3 regions of the Pseudomonas sp. LS2P72 genome follow, and region 3 is predicted to be linked to each of the others. Evidence: predicted binding sites of a transcription regulator. Region 3 holds the regulator's gene; each other region holds the start of a gene.

Region 1 (5,748 bases), 2.7 Mb from region 3:
GGGATACGACCGGCCGACGGAACGTTGACAGTGATCTTCGAACCGTCGCGACCTTCGGCATCAAAACCGCCGACCACCAGGTTGCCCTGAGCGACCGCATAGACATTGCCGTCGATCCCCTTGAGCGGCGTCAGCAGCAAGGTGCCGCCGCGCAGACTCTTGGAGTTACCGATGGACGATACGGTGATGTCGACCTGTTGCCCTGGCTTGGCGAACGCCGGCAAATCAGCACTGATCGACACCGCCGCGACGTTCTTCAACTGCACGTTGCCCGAACCCGGCGGCACCTTGATGCCGAACTGCGAGAGCATGTTGTTGAAGGTCTGCAAGGTGAACGGGGTTTGCGTCGTCTGGTCGCCGGTACCGTTAAGCCCGACCACCAGGCCGTAGCCGATCAATTGGTTGGACCGCACGCCGGAAATACTGGCGATATCCTTCAGCCGCTCGGCTTGAGCGTTGAACGCTGCGGATAGCATCAGGGCGGCCACCATCAGGTGTTTAAGATTCAACGTAGCCACCTAGAAAGGGAACAGCGGGCTGAGGAAGAAACGGTCGAACCAGCCTGGCTGACTCGCATCGGCAAATGCACCGGTGCCCGAATAGGTGATGCGCGCATCGGCGACGCGGGTCGACGACACAGTGTTATCGGTGGCGATGTCATCGGATCGAACCATACCGGCAATCCGCACCAGCTCATCGCCGGTGTTGAGGGTCAGCCACTTCTCGCCGCGCACGGCGATGATGCCGTTGGGCAACACATCAGCGACGGTCACGGTGATCGAACCGGTCAGGCTGTTGCTCTGGCCGGATTTGCTGTCGCCCTTGGTGGCGCGGTCACCTTCGTAACCGACGTCCAGACTCAGGCTACCGCTGCCCACTGGATCACTGGTGCTCAGGCCGCCACCGAAAAACGAGCTCAGGCCGATGTCGGTCTTGCTGTTCTTGCCAATTTGCGAGTTGGCGTTTTTGCTGGCCTGGGTGCGTTCGTTCAGGGTGATGGTGATGATGTCACCGACCCGGAACGCCTTGCGGTCGCTGTACAGGTTCTGTTCGAAACCGGCCTGGTAGATCGAGCCGTTATTGGCGGCAGCCGGCAATGGCGTGCGCGGCAACACCGGGGCGTAGTAAGGGTCATTGGGCTTGGGCGGCGGGGCAACGCAGCCCGCGAGCACGACGGCCGCACTCAGTGCCAGAACAGATACAAAGCGATTCATGACCCTACCTCACGGTGTTGCAGGCGACCTCATGGTCGCCTCATAGACTTGATTACAGATTCTGCGTTACGAACGAGAGCATCTGGTCGGCGGTGGAGATCACCTTGGAGTTCATCTCGTAAGCGCGCTGAGTGGTGATCATGTTGACCATCTCTTCAACGGTGCTGACGTTCGAGGTTTCCAGGGTGTTCTGCAGCGTGGTGCCGAAACCGGCCAGGCCCGGGGTGCCGACTTGCGGCGCGCCGCTGGCCGCGGTTTCCAGGAACAGGTTGTTGCCCACGGCTTGCAGACCGGCCGGGTTGATGAAGTCGGCGGTTTGCAGGTTGCCGATCACCTGGGAGGCCGGGTTGCCGGTAACGGTGATGGACACGGTGCCGTCGCGACCGACCGTGAAGGTCTGGGCATCGTTCGGGATGACAATGGCCGGTTCCAGGGCGAAGCCGCTGGCGTTCACGATCTGACCGTTGGAGTCCAGGTGGAACGTACCGTCACGGGTGTAGGACGTCGTGCCGTCCGGTTGCAGAATCTGGAAGAAACCGCGACCGTCGATGGCCATATCCAACGGCTGCTCGGTGGTTTGCAGGCTGCCGGCGGTGAAGTTTTTCTGGGTGCCGACAATGCGCACACCGGTACCCAATTGCAGACCCGACGGCAGTTCACTGTCTTGGGTCGACTGGGCGCCTGGCTGGCGTTTGATCTGGTACAGCAGGTCCTGGAACTCGGCGCGGTCACGTTTGAAACCCGTGGTCGACACGTTGGCCAGGTTGTTGGAAATGGTCGTCAGGTTGGTGTCCTGGGCGGACAGACCTGTTTTGGCAACCCATAGAGCCGGAAGCATTCGATTCTCCTCGTGCGCCTGTTTTACGGCGCGACGTTCTGATAATTAGCTGATCTGCAAGACCCGAGCCATGGCCTGGTCGTCTTCTTTGGCGGTGTTCATCATCTTGATGTGCAGTTCGAACTGCTTGGCCAGGGCCAGCACCGAGGTCATCTCTTCCACGGCGTTGACGTTGCTCGACTCAAGAAAACCGGACACCAGTTTGACGTCGGCATCGGCCTGCGCCGGCTTGCCGTCCTTGGTGTGGATCGAACCGTCCAGGCCTTTGGTCATGTTCTTGAAGTCAGGATTAACCAGCTTGATGCGGTCGACTTCCGCCATCACACGAGGACCTTCGCCCATCGCACGAATGCTGATGGTGCCGTCCTCGCCCACTTCGATTTGCTGCTCGGGCGGCACGGCAATCGGCCCGCCATTGCCCATCACCGGCATACCGTTGCCGGCCCGCAGCACGCCCAGGGCGTCGACGTTCAGGCTGCCGGTGCGCACGTAGCTTTCGCCGCCGTCAGGGTTCTGCACGGCGATCCAGCCATTGCCTTGCACCGCGACATCGAGGTCGCGACCGGTTTCCACCAATGCGCCAGGGGAGAAGTCGGTGGCCGGACGTTCGGACAAGGCAAACGCACGCGCCGGAAAGCTGTCACCGAACACCGGCATCGAACGCGCCTGCTCCAGGTCTTTCTGGAAACCGTTGGTGGAGATGTTCGCCAGGTTGTTCGCATGAGCCTTCTGCGCCAGTGCATTCTGGCTGGCGCCGGTCATTGCCACATAAAGGTACTTGTCCACACTCTTTCCTCTGCATGCCGGACGTTTGCCGTCCACCGCTGTACTGCTGAGCCATAAGCAATTTGCAGACCAACTTTTTTCTGGCGGCGCAGGGCCCGGCATACAGAGGACTTGGGGGATAGCGAGGGAAAATTTGAGATGTGTGGAAGTCGAAAAACCGGCGGTGTTATGCCGCTAGGCGGCAATCCCGTTTTTTGAAGTTGATGGAGAACCTGTGGCGAGGGGGTTTATCCCCGTTCGGCTGCGCAGCAGTCGCAAAACCTGTTTGCGTGGTAATGCTGAAAAAAAAGCGGGGGCGGCTTCGCCACCCAACGGGGATAAATCCCCTCGCCACAAAGGCGCTCCCCACCACAGTGTTGCTGTTAGCTTTGTGGGTCTTTGCCGACTTCGTACTCACGCAACTTATTGGCAATGGTCGTATGCGAAACCCCCAGCCGCTTACCCAGCTGTCGACTGCTCGGGTGCTCGGAATACAAACGCTCCAGCACCGCTTTCTCAAAGCGCCCAACAATCTCGTCCAACCCGCCCTCAAGCGAGAAATCGCCAAGCGGCTGACGCACGCCGTAGTCCGGCAGGCGAATATGTTCGGCCTTGACGGTCCCGCCCTCGCACAAGGACACCGCCTGGAACAACACGTTTTCCAGTTGCCGGACGTTGCCCGGCCAGTGGTAGTGACTGAGCCGCTCCATCGCCGCAGGCGCCAGTTTCGGCAGCGGGCAACCGATCTGTCGACTGGCCTGATCGAGGAAGTGTTCCACCAGCGGCGTCAAACCATCCAGGCATTCGCGCAGTGGCGGGATGTGCAGTGAAAGCACGTTCAAACGGTGATACAAATCCTGACGAAATTCGCCTCGTGCGCACAATTCCGAGAGGTCGACCTGCGTCGCGCAGATCACGCGTACATCCAGATAAACCTCTTCATCGCTGCCCACACGACGAAAGCAACCGTCCTGCAGGAAACGCAGCAATTTCACCTGTAGGCGCGGGCTCATTTCCCCGACGCCATCGAGAAACAGCGTACCGCCCGACGTCAGCTCCAGCAGACCGAGTTTGCCTTCAGCCCGCGCCCCTTCGAAAGCGCCGGGGCCGTAGCCGAACAGCTCCGTCTCAGCCATGGATTCCGGCAGACCGGCGCAGTTGAGCGCCATCAACGGTGACTGCCCCCGCGGACTGGCCAAGTGGCAGGCGCGCGCCAACAACTCTTTACCCGTACCGGTTTCACCTTCTATTAATAGCGGCGCATCCAGCGGCGCCATGCGTCGTGCTTCGCGCACCACCGCGGCCATCACCTTCGAGCTTTGGAAAATACTGTCGAAACCGCGCAGCTCCTGCTTGCGCACGTTATAGATGCGCTCACCGACCCGGTCGGCGCGATGTAAGGTGAGCACTGCGCCGGCCATGGCTTCGCTGTCGTCATGTTCCGATTGCAGTGGTGCGATGTCGGCGAGAAACACGTCACCTTTTACCTTCACCCGCAAGCCGTTGATCCGCGACTTGTTGGCGCGCACCAGTTCCGGCAAGTCGAAATCCTCGGCGTAACGCGACAGCGGAATCCCCGGCACCTCGTCCACCCGCACGCCGAGCAACTGCGCCGCCGCACGGTTGGCCGCGACGATCGAACCGCCCATGTCGATCGACAGCACCGGAAACTCCAAGGCGCCGAGCAAGGCATTGAGCTCCATGTGCCGACGTTCGCTGGGCATCAGCCCTACACGCTTGACGCCGAACACCCCGGCAATGGATTCGAATTTCGGACGCAACGCCTGGAACTGAATGTTGATCAGGTTCGGGCAATGCAGATAGATGGCATTGCCATGCTCACCGCCGACCTCGCCGCGAGCGACGTTGATCCCGTACTCCACCAGCAGGTTGAGAATGTCGCGCAGGATACCGATGCGGTTCTGGCAGTGGACTTTGATACGCATATAAAGGCCCGAAACAGGAGAGATCGAGGGCCCGGGCAGAGATTTTTCTGCGCAAGCACCAACTTAGTCGTCAAGATTATGTGACACCTGCACACCATTTCAAACCCGCAAATCTCAATCCCTGCGCCATAGCCGTCGATCCGTAACGAATACTTTACAAAAAACGACGATTTTTCCTACACACAGCACGGCTCACGTGCTGCAACACTGCATTTCTTGAGGTATTTCTAGGTCCATAGCAGGACATAACAAGAACGAAATCCCCTAGCAGGAGAGCAGCATGAAGCAGACGCAATACGTGGCTCGCGAGCCCGATGCGCAAGGTTTTATCGACTACCCCGCCGAAGAACACGCGGTGTGGAACACGCTGATTACTCGCCAACTGAAAGTGATCGAGGGTCGTGCGTGCCAGGAATACCTGGACGGTATCGAAAAACTCGGTCTGCCCCACGACCGCATTCCGCAACTCGGTGAGATCAACAAAGTCCTCGGTGAAACCACCGGGTGGCAGGTTGCCCGGGTACCCGCACTGATCCCCTTCCAGACCTTTTTCGAATTGCTCGCCAACAAGCAGTTTCCGGTAGCGACGTTTATTCGTACCCGCGAAGAGCTGGATTACCTGCAAGAGCCGGACATTTTCCACGAGATCTTTGGCCACTGCCCGCTACTGACCAACCCTTGGTTCGCTGAATTCACCCACACCTACGGCAAACTCGGCCTACAGGCTACCAAGGAAGAACGCGTGTACCTCGCGCGCTTGTACTGGATGACCATCGAGTTCGGCATGGTCGATACAGCCGAAGGCCTGCGCATTTACGGCGGCGGCATTCTTTCTTCTCCAAAAGAAACCGTTTACTGCCTGTCGGACGAACCTGAGCATCAGACCTTCGATCCGCTGGAATGCATGCGCACGCCGTATCGCATCGACATCCTGCAACCGCTGTACTTTGTCCTGCCGAACCTCAAGCGCCTGTTCGACCTCGCC
Region 2 (5,748 bases), 2.7 Mb from region 3:
CGATCACTGCGTTGCTGGTGGTCAACATTGCCTTTGGTGTGATGACCCGGGCTGCGCCGCAGCTGAACATCTTTTCTATCGGCTTCCCGCTGACGCTGGTGCTTGGGCTATTCATCGTCTGGGTCGGGCTGGCGGACATTATCAATCAGTATCAACCGCTGGCCTCCGAGGCCTTGCAGTTGTTACGCGAACTGGCACGGGCGCGCTGAGTCATGGCTGAGAGCGAAAGCGGTCAGGACAAAACAGAAGACCCCACCGAGAAGCGCAAGAAGGACTCTCGCGAGAAGGGCGAGATCGCGCGCTCCAAGGAGCTCAATACCCTGGCCGTCATGCTTGCCGGCGCCGGTGGGTTGCTGATTTTCGGCGGAGCCCTGGCTCAGGAGTTGATGGAGCTGATGCGCATGAACTTCTCGCTCTCGCGGGAAGTGATTCTGGATCAGCGTTCCATGGGTACTTACCTGCTGCACTCGGGGCAAATTGCCCTCGTCGCGATTCAGCCAGTGATGATCACCTTGCTGCTGGCGGCATTGATCGGGCCGGTTTCTCTGGGCGGCTGGCTGTTCGCAGCGGGTTCCATGGCGCCCAAGTTCAGCCGAATGAACCCCGGCGCCGGCCTCAAGCGCATGTTCTCGTCCAAGGCCATAGCGGAACTGCTCAAGGCCCTCGCAAAATTTTTCATCGTGTTGTTCGTGGCCCTGGCGGTGTTGTCCTCGGACATCGATGACCTGCTGCGCATCGCCCATGAACCCTTGGACATGGCGATCATTCACAGCCTGCAAGTGGTCGGCTGGAGCACTCTGTGGATGGCCTGCGGGCTGATCATCATCGCCGCTGTGGACGTGCCGATACAGCTCTGGGAAAGCATCAAGAAATTGAAGATGACCAAGCAGGAAGTGCGTGACGAGCATAAGGATCAGGAAGGGAAGCCAGAGGTTAAACAACGGATCCGTCAGCTGCAGCGCGAAATGTCCCAGCGCCGGATGATGGCGGCGATCCCTGACGCCGATGTGGTCATCACCAACCCGACTCACTACGCCGTAGCGCTCAAGTACGATCCGGACAAGGGTGGGGCGCCGATGCTGGTCGCCAAGGGCAACGACTTCCTGGCCTTGAAGATCCGTGAAATCGCTGTGGCCAACGAAGTGCTGCTACTTGAGTCGCCGGCACTGGCGCGTTCGATTTACTACTCCACCGAACTTGATCAGGAAATTCCCGGCGGGCTTTACCTTGCCGTCGCCCAGGTGCTCGCTTACGTCTACCAGATTCGCCAGCACCGCGCGGGCAAGGGCAAACGCCCGGATCCGCTCAAGGACGACCTGCCGATCCCGCCGGATTTGCGGCGTGATTCCTGAGTTCTGTGCTGTCGTGCTGACGCCATCGCGGGCAAGCCCGGCTCCTACAGGTTTGGTTTCATGCGCGATTTCGATCACGACGCAAAACCTGTAGGAGCCGGGCTTGCCCGCGATGAGGCCGGTTCAAGCGCCACAAAATCCCCTGCCAAACCCTCTATTCCCCGCCTCGGCAAAAGTTGGAAGGCTTCTTGCAGTAGCGGCTCTGCGCCTGCTTTCGGCGTCAAAAAGTTTGCTTCAAGGAACGGGGAATACCGGTGGATCGCTCTCAGTTACTCAACAGTGCTCGCACAAACGTTGCCGACTTAAGTCGAGGCAATCTGGGTGTGCCGTTGTTGCTGCTGGTCATGCTGGCGATGATGATGTTGCCGATCCCGCCGTTCCTGCTGGACGTGTTCTTCACGTTCAACATTGCCTTGTCGATCGTGGTGTTGCTGGTTTGTGTTTACGCGTTGCGACCGCTGGATTTCGCGGTGTTTCCGACCATTCTGCTGGTGGCGACGTTGCTGCGACTGGCGCTGAACGTGGCCTCCACGCGCGTGGTGATGCTCCACGGCCAGGACGGTCATGCCGCCGCCGGTAAGGTGATCCAGGCCTTCGGCGAGGTGGTGATCGGCGGTAACTACGTGGTCGGTATCGTGGTGTTCGCGATTTTGATGATCATCAACTTTGTCGTGGTGACCAAGGGCGCCGGACGGATTTCCGAGGTGAGCGCGCGTTTCACCCTCGATGCGATGCCCGGTAAACAAATGGCGATCGACGCCGACCTCAACGCTGGTCTGATCGATCAGGCTCAGGCCAAGGCCCGTCGTTCGGAAGTCGCCCAAGAGGCGGAGTTCTACGGTTCCATGGACGGCGCCAGCAAGTTCGTTCGCGGTGACGCCATTGCCGGCCTGCTGATTCTGTTCATCAACCTGATCGGCGGCATGGCGGTCGGCATCTTCCAGCACGGCATGACCTTCGGCGATGCCGGTCGGGTGTACGCCTTGTTGACCATCGGTGACGGTTTGGTGGCGCAATTGCCATCACTGCTGTTGTCGACCGCCGCAGCGATCATGGTGACTCGTGCGTCCGGCTCGGAAGACATGGGCAAACAGATCAATCGCCAGATGTTCGCCTCGCCGAAAGCGTTGGCAGTGGCGGCGGGTATTATGGCGGTCATGGGCCTGGTGCCCGGCATGCCGCACTTCTCCTTTCTCAGCATGGCGGCCCTGGCGGCCGGCGGCGCGTACCTGTTCTGGAAGAAGCAGAACGTGGTCAAGGTTCAAGCTTTGCAGGAGGTCAAGCGTCAGCAGGAGCTGTTGCCGTCGCCGGCTCGCGCTCAGGAAGCCAAGGAGCTTGGCTGGGATGACGTCACTCCGATCGACATGATCGGCCTGGAAGTCGGCTACCGGCTGATTCCGCTGGTGGACCGCAATCAGGGTGGTCAGTTGCTGGCGCGGATCAAGGGTGTGCGCAAGAAGCTCTCCCAGGATCTGGGTTTCCTGATGCCGACCGTGCATATCCGTGACAACCTCGACCTGGCACCGAGTGCCTATCGCCTGACCCTGATGGGGGTGATCCTCGCCGAAGCGGAGATTTACCCGGACCGCGAACTGGCGATCAACCCGGGGCAGGTCTACGGTACGCTCAACGGCATTACCGCCAAAGATCCGGCTTTCGGTCTGGAGGCGGTCTGGATCGAAGTCAGCCAGCGAGCTCAGGCACAATCCCTCGGTTACACCGTGGTCGATGCCAGTACGGTAGTGGCAACCCACTTGAACCAAATTCTGTACAAGCACTCGAGCGAATTGATCGGTCACGAAGAAGTGCAGCAACTCATGCAATTGTTGGCCAAAAGCTCACCAAAACTGGCCGAAGAACTGGTGCCGGGTGTGGTGTCTCTGTCGCAGCTGCTCAAAGTATTGCAGGCGTTGCTGGCCGAACAGGTGCCAGTGCGGGACATTCGCAGCATTGCCGAAGCCATCGCGAACAATGCCAGCAAGAGTCAAGATACTGCCGCGCTGGTGGCCGCGGTGCGCGTCGGCGTATCCCGCGCAATCGTCCAAAGCATTGTAGGCACTGACTCCGAGCTGCCAGTGATCACCCTGGAGCCAAGGTTGGAACAAATATTGCTCAATAGTCTTCAGAAGGCAGGACAAGGCTCGGAAGAGGGCGTTCTGCTGGAGCCAAGCATGGCTGAGAAACTGCAGCGCTCGTTGATCGATGCGGCGCAGCGTCAGGAAATGCAAGGTCAACCGGTGATTCTGCTGGTAGCCGGTCCGGTTCGCGCGATGCTGTCGCGATTCGGCCGATTGGCAGTCCCGGGTTTGCATGTGTTGGCTTACCAGGAAATTCCTGACAACAAGCAAGTGACCATCGTTGCGACAGTAGGGCCCAACGGCTGAGGTAGTGGTTCATGCAAGTTAAGCGTTTTTTCGCCGCCGATATGCGTCAGGCCATGAAGCTGGTTCGTGATGAGCTGGGCGCTGATGCCGCCATCATTGGCAACCGTCGGATCGCCGGTGGTGTCGAGCTGACGGCCGCCCTGGATTACAAGTTATCGGCGCTGGCTCCGCGCGTTCCGAACATGGAACTCGAAGACGAGCTGCGCAAGACCCAATCGCGGATCGTCACCGCCCAGGCCGAACTGAGCCTGCGCAGCGATGGCGAGAGCGACAAGTCCACCAATCGCCAGTTGTTCGCCGGCCTGCCACTGACCGCCGCCGAGCCGCTGGTCGAGCCGACCTACGCCGAACCCCGTCGTCCTGCACCGGCCGCGGCACCTGCCACCGGCGGCGTCGACCCGCGGGCGTTCGACTCGATGCGTTTCGAACTCAACAGTCTGCGCGAACTGATGGAAGTGCAACTCGGCTCCCTGGCCTGGAATCAGCTGCAAGGCAGCCGTCCGGCCCAGGCCAACCTTTGGCGTCGCCTGCAACGCATCGGTCTGTCCGGCCCGTTGTCGCGCGATTTGCTCGCGCTGATTACCGATATTGAAGAACCTCGTCAGGCCTGGCGCATGTTGCTGGCACACCTGGCGCGGATGATCGTCACACCGGAAGTCGAGCCTCTGGAAGAGGGCGGCGTGATTGCCATGGTCGGCCCTGCCGGCATGGGCAAGACCACCACGCTGGCCAAACTCGCGGCCCGCTATGTGCTCAAGTACGGCGCGCAGAATATCGCGCTGGTCAGCATGGACAGCTACCGTATTGGTGCTCAGGAACAACTCAAGACCTTGGGCCGGATCCTCAATGTGTCGGTGACGCATGTCGATCCGGGCCAATCGCTGGTTCAGGCGCTGGAGCCTTTGCTGCGCAAACGCGTGGTGCTGATCGATACCGCGGGCCTTCAGGCCAGCGATCCGGCACTGCGCATGCAGCTCGAAAGCCTGGCCGGTCGTGGCATCAAATCGAAAAATTATCTGGTGTTGGCAACCACCAGCCAGAAACAGGTTCTAACGGCCGCTTATCACAGTTACAAGCGTTGTGGGCTCGCTGGCTGCATCCTGACTAAACTGGATGAAACGGCAAGTCTGGGCGAGGTGTTGAGCCTGGCCATCAGTCATGAATTGCCGGTGGCTTACCTGACCGATGGCCCGCGGATTCCGGATGATTTGCATCTACCGCGTCGTCATCAGTTGGTCAGTCGCGCCGTCAGCGTGCAAATGCAAGAAGAACCCAGCGAAGAAGCCATGGCTGACATGTTCGCTGATATTTACCACAGCCCGACCAAGCAGGTCGGCTGAGGTATTAATGAACAGTTTTTGTACCTACATCGATGGTCTGCCATGCATTGTTCAGTTCGTGAACGCGCAGCCAGTAATGTGGCCTCCGTCTAAGTAAGACAAGGTAAAGAAAATTCATGGGCAGCATGCATCCCGTACAGGTGATCGCGGTGACCGGCGGCAAAGGTGGCGTCGGGAAGACTAACGTGTCAGTGAACTTGTCCCTGGCTCTAGCGGAGCTCGGCCGGCGCGTCATGCTGCTGGACGCTGATCTGGGGCTGGCGAACGTCGACGTCCTGCTGGGACTGACACCCAAACGTACTTTGGCCGACGTGATCGAAGGCCGCTGCGAGCTGCGCGACGTACTGTTGCAAGGCCCTGGCGGCATCCGCATCGTCCCGGCCGCGTCCGGCACACAGAGCATGGTTCATTTAAGCCCGGCGCAACACGCCGGCCTGATCCAGGCGTTCAGCGATATCGGCGACAACCTCGACGTGCTGGTGATCGACACCGCTGCGGGCATTGGTGACTCGGTTGTCAGTTTCGTTCGCGCAGCGCAGGAGGTCTTGCTGGTGGTCTGCGACGAACCGACCTCGATCACCGATGCCTACGCACTGATCAAACTGCTGAACCGCGATTACGGCATGAACCGCTTCCGCGTCCTGGCCAACATGGCCCAGAGCCCACAGGAAG
Region 3 (5,748 bases):
AGCGCAGCACTGGGAAGCGTGAGCGCCTGGGCTCTGCCGAACGATCAAGAGCAGCCTATCCGCATCCAGGCCGACGACGCCCAACTGGACGACAAGAATGGTGTTGCCACCTATAAAGGTGACGTGATCATTACCCAGGGCTCGATGATTGTTAAAGGCAATACTGTGACCATCACCCGCACCCCGGCCGGCGACATCGACGTGGTGACTTCGGTGGGCAATCTGGCCTACTTCGAGCAGATGCAGACGGCTGGCGACACCAAGCCGGTTCAGGGCTACGGAGTGACCATCCAGTACCACGCATCGCAAAACCGCGTCGTGTTGATCGATCGTGCCAAAGTCATCGACAAGGACAACAACGTCACCCAAGGCGAGAAAATCGTCTACGACACGGTGAAAAAGCTTGCGAGCGCCGGTCGCGCGACGGGCAACAAGGTCACCGAGTCGCGCCCGCGCATCGACATGGTGATCCAGCCGAAGAAGAAAACCGACGAGCAAAAGGCCCAGTAATGGCAACTCTGAAAGCTCAGCATCTGGCCAAGAGCTACAAGAGCCGCCAGGTCGTGCGTGACGTCAGTCTGTCGATCGACAGCGGTCAGATTGTCGGCCTGCTAGGTCCCAACGGCGCTGGCAAGACCACCTGCTTTTACATGATTGTCGGCCTGGTACAGGCCGATCAGGGCCGCGTACTGATTGACGACCTGGATGTCAGCCACCAGCCTATGCACGGTCGTGCGAAGGCCGGTATCGGCTATCTTCCGCAAGAAGCATCGATCTTCCGCAAACTCTCGGTAGCCGACAACATCATGGCGATCCTCGAGACCCGCAAGGAACTCGACAAGGCCGGCCGTCGCAAAGAGTTGGAAAGCCTGCTGCAGGAATTCCACATCAGCCACATCCGCGACAGCCTCGGGATGAGCCTGTCCGGTGGTGAACGCCGCCGCGTGGAAATTGCCCGGGCCCTGGCTACCAACCCGAAATTCATCCTGCTCGACGAACCTTTCGCTGGCGTGGACCCGATTTCGGTGGGCGATATCAAACAGATCATCTACCACCTCAAGGCCAAGGGCATTGGCGTGCTGATCACTGACCACAACGTCCGTGAAACCCTGGATATCTGCGAAACCGCCTACATCGTCAACGATGGCCAACTGATCGCCGAAGGCGACTCTGCCACCATCCTGGCCAACGACCTGGTCAAGGAAGTGTATCTGGGCCATGAGTTCCGCCTGTAAGCACTGAGGTGTCTGGCTGGTTGCCCGGGCGCTTGTCTCAATAAAAAATCAATATTTTTTTATTGTTACAGCGCTCTAGGCAAACGCTGCAGTTTCGGGCATATAATTTGCTTATGTTTGGCGCTCCGGCGCCCTGTAGTGGATGGCGCATGTGCGCCGGCGAATAAGGTGTTAAGCCCCTGCCATGAAACCATCGCTAGTCTTGAGAATGGGCCAGCAGCTGACGATGACACCGCAGCTGCAACAGGCCATCCGCCTGCTCCAATTGTCGACCCTGGACCTGCAACAGGAAATCCAGGAGGCCCTGGAGTCCAATCCGATGCTCGAACGCCAGGAAGAAGGCGACGACTTCGATAACGCCGACCCCTTGGCCGACAAAGCCGAACAGCAACCCAACGTCGACATTCAGGAACCCTCCTACCAGGAAACCGCCCCGACGGTTGATAACCTCGAGGAAGGCGACTGGAACGAGCGCATCCCCAACGAACTGCCCGTGGATACCGCGTGGGAAGACGTCTACCAGACCAGCGCCAGCAGCCTGCCGAGCAACGATGACGACGAGTGGGACTTCACCACCCGGACATCGGCCGGCGAAAGCCTGCAAAGCCACCTGCTGTGGCAACTGAACCTGGCTCCGATGTCCGACACCGATCGACTGATCGCCGTGACCCTGATCGACTGCATCAACAATCAGGGCTACCTGGACGAAACCCTCGAGGAGATTCTCGAAGCCTTCGATCCGGAACTGGACATCGAACTGGACGAAATCGAAGCCGTCCTGCACCGCATCCAGCAATTCGAACCCGCTGGCATCGGCGCACGCAACCTGGGCGAATGCCTGCTGCTGCAATTGCGCCAGTTGCCCGCCAAGACGCCTTGGCTGGTCGAGGCCAAACGCCTGGTCACCGATTACATCGATCTGCTCGGCAGCCGCGACTACAGCCAACTGATGCGTCGCATGAAGCTCAAGGAAGACGAACTGCGCCAGGTTATTGAACTGGTGCAGAGCCTCAACCCGCGCCCAGGCTCGCAAATCGAGTCCGGCGAAGCCGAATACGTCGTTCCCGACGTGATCGTACGCAAGGACAACGAGCGTTGGCTGGTGGAGCTGAACCAGGAATCCGTGCCACGACTGCGGGTCAACGCTCAATACGCCGGTTTCGTGCGCCGCGCCGACACCAGCGCCGACAACACCTTCATGCGCAATCAGTTGCAAGAAGCCCGCTGGTTCATCAAGAGCCTGCAAAGCCGCAACGAAACCCTGATGAAAGTCGCCACTCAAATCGTCGAGCATCAGCGCGGCTTTCTTGAATACGGCGACGAGGCCATGAAACCGCTGGTCCTGCATGACATCGCCGAAGCGGTGGGCATGCACGAGTCGACGATTTCACGGGTGACCACGCAAAAATTCATGCATACCCCTCGGGGCATATATGAACTGAAATACTTTTTCTCCAGCCATGTCAGCACCTCCGAGGGCGGTGAATGCTCGTCCACGGCGATCCGCGCGATCATCAAAAAACTGGTTGCCGCGGAAAATCAGAAAAAGCCGTTGAGTGACAGCAAGATCGCTGGTTTACTGGAGGCACAAGGCATTCAGGTGGCTCGCCGCACCGTCGCCAAGTACCGCGAATCCCTCGGGATCGCGCCTTCGAGCGAACGCAAGCGGTTGATGTAGAGCCACGCCACAGCGTTCCAGTGGCAGGCATTTCTGCCTGCCGCTTTATGCACTGGCAACGAAGGAGAAGCTGTATGCAAGTCAACATCAGTGGACACCAACTGGAAGTGACCGAACCTCTTCGCACCTACATCGGCGAAAAACTCGAACGATTAGAGAGGCATTTCGACAAGATCACCAACGTGCAGGTCACGATGACGGTCGAGAAGCTCAAGCAGAAAATCGAAGCCACGCTGCATATTCCCGGCAATGAAGTGGTCGCAAACGCGGAGCATACCGATATGTACGCGGCGATCGACGCACTGACCGACAAGCTGGATAAACAACTCAAAAAGCATAAGGAAAAGACCCAAAGCCTCCTCCAGGGCGCGACCGGTCGTTAACACTCCCAACCCATGATCCGACTTGAAAGCATCCTGACCCCCGGCCGTTCCCTCGTGAACGTGCCGGGCGGCAGTAAAAAGAAAGCCCTCGAGCAAATTGCCAACCTTATCCACAAAGAAGTGCCGGATCTGGAGATGCAAGATGTCTTCGAGGCTCTGATTGCCCGTGAAAAACTCGGTTCAACCGGTTTTGGCAACGGCATCGCCATCCCCCATTGCCGCCTGAAGGGCTGCACCTCGCCCATCAGCGCCCTGATGCACCTTGATGCACCCATCGATTTCGACGCAATCGACGGCGCCCCGGTTGACCTGCTGTTCGTTCTGCTGGTCCCGGAAGCCGCTACCGATGCGCACCTGGAGTTACTGCGCCAGATCGCCAGCATGCTCGACCGCAAGGAAGTGCGCGAAAAACTGCGCAGCGCCCCGAGCAATGAAGCCTTGTATCAGGTTGTCCTGGACGAGCAAAACGGTCATTAATCATGCGCTTGATCATCGTCAGTGGCCGCTCCGGCTCAGGTAAAAGTACCGCACTCGATGTTCTCGAGGACAACGGCTACTACTGCATCGACAACCTGCCCGCCGGCCTGCTGCCGGAACTGGCCGAACGCGCGTTGATTCATACCGAGCTGGCACAACCGCTGGTTGCCGTATCCATCGATGCGCGCAACTTGCCGAGCCACTTGTCGCGGTTTCCCGAACTGCTGGAAGAAGTGCGCAGCCGGCACATCCAGTGTGATGTGCTTTATCTGGACGCCGACGAAGAAACCTTGCTCAAACGTTTCTCGGAAACCCGCCGTCGTCACCCGCTGAGTAATGCCAATCGCTCGCTGGCCGAGGCCATCAACGATGAGACCGCCCTGCTCGGGCCGATTGCCGACCTCGCCGATCTCAAAGTAAACACCACCAACCTGAACCTGTATCAGCTGCGAGATACCATCAAGTTGCGCCTGCTGAACCAGCCGGAACCCGGCACGGCGTTCCTGGTGGAGTCTTTCGGCTTCAAGCGTGGCATGCCGGTGGACGCCGATCTGGTGTTTGACGTGCGTTGCCTGCCGAATCCCTATTGGAAGCCAGAGTTGCGCGATCAATCCGGGCTTGATCAACCGGTTATCGAGTATCTGGCGGCACAGCCGGACGTCGAAGAGATGTTCCAGGACATTTCCGCATACTTGCTCAAGTGGCTACCCCGCTTTGCCGCCAGCAACCGCGCTTATGTCACGATTGCCATTGGCTGCACCGGCGGCCATCACCGCTCCGTTTACCTGACCGAACGACTGGCCCAGGCCCTGCAAAAATCTCTGAAGAACGTCCAGGTTCGCCACCGCGACCTCAGCTAAAGGATTCACACCGCGATGCCTGCTCTGGAAATTGAAATCATCAACAAGCTGGGCCTGCATGCCCGCGCTTCTGCAAAATTCGTTGGCGTCGCCGGTGAGTTCAAGGATTGCACGATCAGGGTAGGACGCACGCCGGAATCCACGGTCGACGGAAAAAGCATCATGGCAATGATGATGCTCGCTGCTGGCAAGGGAACAATAATTCACCTGAGTACCGAAGGTGAGCAGGCTGATGAGGCGCTGCAAGCTTTGGTGAATTTGATCAATGACTACTTCGGCGAAGGCGAATAACACCTCGCCCTGTAGCAGCTGCCGAAGGCTGCTACATAGTCAGTGTCAAGCCAACGCTGTATCCATCACCATCATCAGACAAAACCCGATCAGCAACCCAAGGCTTGCAAGCTTGTCGTGACCATTGCGGCGCGACTCGGGGATGACTTCATGGGTGACCACCAGCAACATTGCCCCGGCCGCCAGCGCCAACCCCAAGGGCAACAACAATTCGGCCAGACTCACTAGCCAGGCGCACAACAACGCGAAGACCGGCTCGACCAGACCTGACGCAGCACCCATCAGGAACGCCTTGACCCGCGACATCCCTGCCCCGGCCAGTACCAGCGCGATCACCAAACCTTCCGGCACATCCTGCAAGGCGATACCCATGGCGAGGCTATCGGCGTCGGGCATGCCACCCCCCGCCGACACACCAACCGCCATGCCTTCTGGAATGTTGTGGGCAATGATGGCAAACACAAACAACCAGATTCGCGGCGGGATGACGGGTCGCTCCAGCATGCCTACGAGCATTTCCGGCGACGCACCCGACACTTTGCGATCAACCAGAAACAATCCGAACGCCCCCAGCATGATGCCGAAACTGATCAGTCCGCTGGCCGCCCAAGGCGTCAGTCCCAGGTTTTCAGCGGCAGAGATCCCCGGAACGATCAACGAAAACGCGGTCGCCGCGAGCATCACCCCGGCCCCGAAGCCAAGCAACGTATCACTGACCGCCTGAGGTATCCGTCGAATCACCAGCACGGGCACCGCGCCCAAGGCTGTGCCCAAGGCGCAGATCGCCCCGCCTTGCAGCGCGCGCAGCAGTTTCGGCTCGAGGT

Evidence for each region. The regulator sigma-54, encoded in region 3, starts transcription at its own class of promoters, with help from an activator protein. The targets are predictions, from matches to a motif close to ANTGGCATNNANNTTGCTNT.
Region 1: a site for sigma-54 is predicted at 2,893-2,912, ahead of ACYZUA_RS10300 (flagellar basal body rod protein FlgF). Genes of this name have one in related genera too.
Region 2: a site for sigma-54 is predicted at 1,569-1,588, ahead of flhA (flagellar biosynthesis protein FlhA). Genes of this name have one in related genera too.

Annotation. Positions count from the first base shown of each region.
Region 1 is NZ_CM142708.1:2,222,905-2,228,652, reverse strand. Features, by position in the region: gene ACYZUA_RS10315 (flagellar basal body P-ring protein FlgI) at 1-491, opposite strand, end outside; gene flgH (flagellar basal body L-ring protein FlgH) at 519-1,214, opposite strand; gene flgG (flagellar basal-body rod protein FlgG) at 1,267-2,052, opposite strand; gene ACYZUA_RS10300 (flagellar basal body rod protein FlgF) at 2,098-2,838, opposite strand; gene ACYZUA_RS10295 (sigma-54-dependent transcriptional regulator) at 3,201-4,763, opposite strand; gene phhA (phenylalanine 4-monooxygenase) at 5,044-5,748, shown strand, end outside.
Region 2 is NZ_CM142708.1:2,258,635-2,264,382, forward strand. Features, by position in the region: gene fliR (flagellar biosynthetic protein FliR) at 1-209, shown strand, start outside; gene flhB (flagellar biosynthesis protein FlhB) at 213-1,352, shown strand; gene flhA (flagellar biosynthesis protein FlhA) at 1,607-3,736, shown strand; gene flhF (flagellar biosynthesis protein FlhF) at 3,748-5,076, shown strand; gene fleN (flagellar synthesis regulator FleN) at 5,193-5,748, shown strand, end outside.
Region 3 is NZ_CM142708.1:5,937,947-5,943,694, forward strand. Features, by position in the region: gene lptA (lipopolysaccharide transport periplasmic protein LptA) at 1-510, shown strand, start outside; gene lptB (LPS export ABC transporter ATP-binding protein) at 510-1,235, shown strand; gene ACYZUA_RS27315 (RNA polymerase factor sigma-54) at 1,420-2,913, shown strand; gene hpf (ribosome hibernation-promoting factor, HPF/YfiA family) at 2,988-3,296, shown strand; gene ptsN (PTS IIA-like nitrogen regulatory protein PtsN) at 3,309-3,773, shown strand; gene rapZ (RNase adapter RapZ) at 3,776-4,633, shown strand; gene ACYZUA_RS27335 (HPr family phosphocarrier protein) at 4,649-4,924, shown strand; gene ACYZUA_RS27340 (ZIP family metal transporter) at 4,970-5,748, opposite strand, start outside.